One region of the Zhongshania arctica genome, then DNA from elsewhere that is predicted to be linked to it. Evidence: predicted binding sites of a transcription regulator. Region 1 holds the regulator's gene; the other holds the start of a gene.
What was found. Region 1 encodes sigma-54, which starts transcription at its own class of promoters, with help from an activator protein. Its sites were predicted from a motif close to TGGCACANNNNTTGCNNT; they were not measured.
Positions count from the first base shown of each region.

Region 2: the regulator sigma-54 is predicted to act here: its motif matches at 1,323-1,340, upstream of nirB (nitrite reductase large subunit NirB).

Region 1 is NZ_JBFRYB010000001.1:1,235,452-1,237,629, forward strand. It holds gene AB4875_RS05615 (PTS sugar transporter subunit IIA) at 1-110, opposite strand, end outside; gene hpf (ribosome hibernation-promoting factor, HPF/YfiA family) at 149-436, opposite strand; gene AB4875_RS05625 (RNA polymerase factor sigma-54) at 514-2,010, opposite strand; gene lptB (LPS export ABC transporter ATP-binding protein) at 2,154-2,178, opposite strand, start outside.
Region 2 is NZ_JBFRYB010000001.1:3,404,789-3,406,966, reverse strand. It holds gene nirB (nitrite reductase large subunit NirB) at 1-1,243, opposite strand, end outside; gene AB4875_RS15395 (NarK family nitrate/nitrite MFS transporter) at 1,662-2,178, shown strand, end outside.

The DNA of each region.
Region 1 (2,178 bases):
GGATTGTCGGCGGTAATACCGGCGGCAATATATTCTAGTAAGCGTTTCTTACTGGTGACGGACGCACTGTATTCAGTGCGTCCGGTAGTGAGTATTGATTCAAGTGTCATGATAGTTACTTGTTTAACTGCGTTTGGAACCGAAGGCCTTAGCGGCCCAGCGATTTCTCTTTGTGTTTAATTAATTGACGATCAAGCTTGTCGGTTAGACTGTCAATTGCCGCGTACATGTCTTCTGATTCACAGGTTGCAAATAAATCTGCGCCGGCAACATGCACCGTCGCCTCGGCCTTTTGAACGAGTTTTTCTACCGTCAGAGTGACGTCAGTATTGGTGATATTGTCAAAGTGTCGCTGCAGTTTTGTCAGCTTATTGTTTACATAATCGCGGAGGGCGGGGGTAACGTCTACGTGATGACCACTTACAGTAATCTGCATAATTTGCTCCTTCATCGCTTAAAAATGCTGGCGCCTCGCGGCGAGTCGCTGCTAGCAGTGATCCTTAGATCACTACATTATACTAGTCGCTTCCGCTCATTTGAGGGCGGAATAACCAGTGATTCTCTGTATTTTGCAATGGTACGCCGCGCAACTTGAATACCCTGTTCGCCAAGCAAGTCTGTTATTTTACTGTCGCTTAAGGGTTTGCGAGGGTTTTCTGCGGCCACCAATTTTTTAATTAAGGCGCGTATCGCCGTGCTTGAGCACTCGCCGCCAGTATCTGTAGATACATGGCTTGAGAAAAAGAATTTTAGTTCAAAAATACCGCGTGGCGTGTGCATGTATTTTTGCGTGGTGACCCGCGAGATGGTGGATTCATGCATACCGACGGCTTCGGCAATGTCGTGCAATACGAGTGGCTTCATTGCCTCTTCGCCATATTCAAGAAAGCCGCGTTGGTATTCGACTATCTTGGTCGCTACTTTCATTAGGGTTTCATTGCGACTAATAAGACTTTTAATGAACCAGCGTGCCTCTTGGAGATTGTCGCGAATATAGTCATTATCACTGCTATTACTGCTTTGGCGAGCCAGTGACGCATATTGGGCATTTATTTGAATTTTGGGCGCAATGTCTGGATTTAGTTCTACTAACCAGCGACCTTCTTTTTTGCTAACAAAAACATCGGGAATAACGTATTCAGTGTCGTCGCTGCCAATCGCGTTACCAGGAGTGGGGTCTAGTGATTGGATAAGTTTTAAAATATCGCGCAACTGCTCTTCTTTGAGACGACAGCGGCGCATAATTTGGTTGTAATCGCGGTTGCCCAGTTGTGCCATATACTGGCTAACTACTAGGCAGGCTTCTTCAGCGTAAGGCGTATTCTGGGGCAGCTGTTTGAGCTGGATTAAAAGGCATTCCTGCAGGTCTCTGCCGCCAACGCCAGGCGGATCAAATTGTTGGATGAGGTGTAAAACAGCGTTCACCTCTTCAATTTCTATCGCATCGCTATTAAAACCTTCTACCAGTTCCTCTGGGCTTACCGTCAGCCGGCCTTTTTCATCGATGGCATCGATAATCGCGGCGGCGATCATTTGGTCAATATCAGATAAGCGGCTCAGATTGAGCTGCCAGCGCAGGTGGTCTTGAAGTGAATCTGAGCTGGAATTTCGATAATCGTTGTTGTAGTCATTGTCTTCGCCCGAGGCGCCGCTGCCCGAGCTACTGCCACTGCCGCTGGTTTGGAATACGTCATCCCATTGGCTGTCGACCGGCAGGTCTTCGGGAATGTCGCTGCGCTCTGCCCATTCAGTATCTGCTTCAGGCAGAGGCGCTTCTATCTCGTTGTCACTGGCTTTTTCAGGTTTTTTGGGTTCGGCGGAAGTCGGTTCGATATTGACTTCTATGTCGCCGTCGTCATCACTGATTTCCAGTAGTGGGTTAGAATCTAGCGCTGATTGAATTTCTTGCTGAAGGTCTAAAGTGGACAGTTGTAATAGACGAATTGCCTGCTGCAGCTGGGGTGTCATTGTCAGGCTTTGGCCGACTTTTAGCTGTAGCGATTGTTTCATAGGCGGTGACTTCTACAACGTGAATTAAGTGGTAATGCGAACGAAATTTCGTTCTACCGGCACGTGATATGCCTCTATGTCAGTGTAGTCGCGACACGGTTTCCCTGCAATACCTGTGCCGATTCATTTATACAGAACAGTACTTACAGCGTAAATTTGTCGCCGAGG
Region 2 (2,178 bases), 2.2 Mb from region 1:
GGCCGGGGCCGGCACTGCCGTCCAAGCTGGGCAGGATCATACTTTCCGGTTGTTCGGGTAGCGTAATTTTGTTTAGTGCGAACTGTAGCAGCGTGCCGTAGTCATTGGCTTCACCAATCAATACCGCGCCCAGCAGATGCTGGCCGTCTTGGCTAACCACAATTTTTTTGTAAACTTCGGCTTTTTCGTCAATAAAGGTATAGCACTTGGCGCCCGGCGTGCTGGCGTGGGCGTCACCGATAGACGCGACATCAACGCCCATTAGCTTGAGTTTAGTACTCATGTCGGCGCCGGTGAAGCTTGTTTCTTGAATGCCGCCTAAGACATGGTCTACTGCGGTGCGGGCCATGTCCCAGCCAGGCGCGATAAGACCATAAATACGGCCACCCCAGAGTGCGCATTCACCAATGGCGTATATGGCCGGGTCAGACGTTTGGCAATAGTCATTAATCACGATGCCACCGCGCGGGCCAACTTCGAGCTCACTTTGGCGGGCAAGTGCATCTTGTGGGCGAATGCCCGCAGAGAATACCAATATATCGGTTTCCAGCTCGGCGCCATCGGCAAATTGTAATTTGTGAACGCAGTCTTCGCCGTCAACGATGTGTTGGGTATTTTTTTGGGTGTGCACTGACACGCCGAGATCTTCGATCTTCCGTCGCAGCAGAGCGCCGCCGCCCTCGTCAACCTGCACGGCCATGAGGCGAGGGGCAAATTCGATGACGTGGGTTTTTAAGCCCAGGTCTTTTATCGCTTTCGCTGCCTCCAGACCGAGCAAACCGCCGCCGACAACGGCGCCGACTTTTGCATTCGCAGCGGCGGCGGTAATAGCTTCCAAATCTTCGATGGTTCGGTATACAAAGCAATTTTTGCGGTCGTGGCCAGGCACTGGCGGCACGAACGGAAAAGAGCCGGTGGATAAAATAAGTTTGTCGTAGTTGTATTGTTGGCCTTTATCGGTGCTGACACATTTAGCGGCACGATCAATCTCAATGACTTTTTCATTACTAAAAACGGTGATGCCGTTATTACTGTAAAAACCTTCTTTCACCATATTCAAGGAGGCGGCTTCACGGGTTTCAAACCACGCCGTGAGATGAACTCGGTCGTAAGCGTGTCGGGGCTCTTCGCCAATGACAGTAATATCGAATCGATCTGACTGACCACTTTCGACAATCGATTCAATAAACTGATGGCCAACCGGACCGTTCCCAACAATGAGTAGGCGTTGTTTGTTAGTCATTCTTACATCCTTAAATATTTGCGCGTGTATTGGGCTTGCTTGTGCGGTTTTGCGCGCTTTTAAACTATCTGTAGGCGTAAAAGCAAAAGCTATGCCACTGCAAAAGTGCGTATTTAAGTTATTGATATAAAAAGATTAAATTATATTTTGTGTCATTTAGCAGCTAATTTTGTAGCAAAAGCCGGTCGCAGTCTGGGGCTTGATGGGGCGCCAGGCCCTAAGTTGGTGCGGCATTAAGCGGGTTTGGATGATTGCTGCGTGTTCTAATTTGGTGCGTAAATGTCGAGGGGGACGTTTTTAAAAATTTAAATTATTAATAAACAATAGCTTAAGAAAGGGGCGGGCTAATAGGGGGTGCTTTGGCATAGTGATTGCTGACTTCAGCTCAGATTCCGTAATATCCCTATTGGAGCTGGTCATGTCTTCCTCGACCCTTAACGTGCTTGATCTCAAGCAAGATAAAATTCGCCTACTGCATCTTAGTTGGTTTGCTTTCTTTCTTACTTTTTTAGTGTGGTTTAGCTTTGCGCCGATGCTGTCGTCCATTCAAGAAGCCTTTGATCTGAGTAGCCAGCAGGTTAAAGCCTTGATGATTTTGAACGTCGCTTTGACGATCCCTGCGCGAGTGGTGGTGGGTATGTTAGTGGATCGCTTCGGTCCGCGCGTTGTCTTCAGTGCCTTACTTATTATTGGCGGTGTGGTGTGTGTGGCATTCGCGACGGCTGATAGCTATGAAATGATCGCGCTGCTACGCTTTTTAATGGGCTTTATTGGCGCTGGCTTTGTTATCGGTATTCGCCTGGTAGGTGAGTGGTTCCCCGCGCGCCAAGTTGGCTTGGCGGAGGGCGTATATGGCGGCTGGGGTAACTTTGGTTCCGCAGCAGGTGCAATGACCTTGCCTACCTTAGCGCTGTACTACGGTGGTGATGACGGCT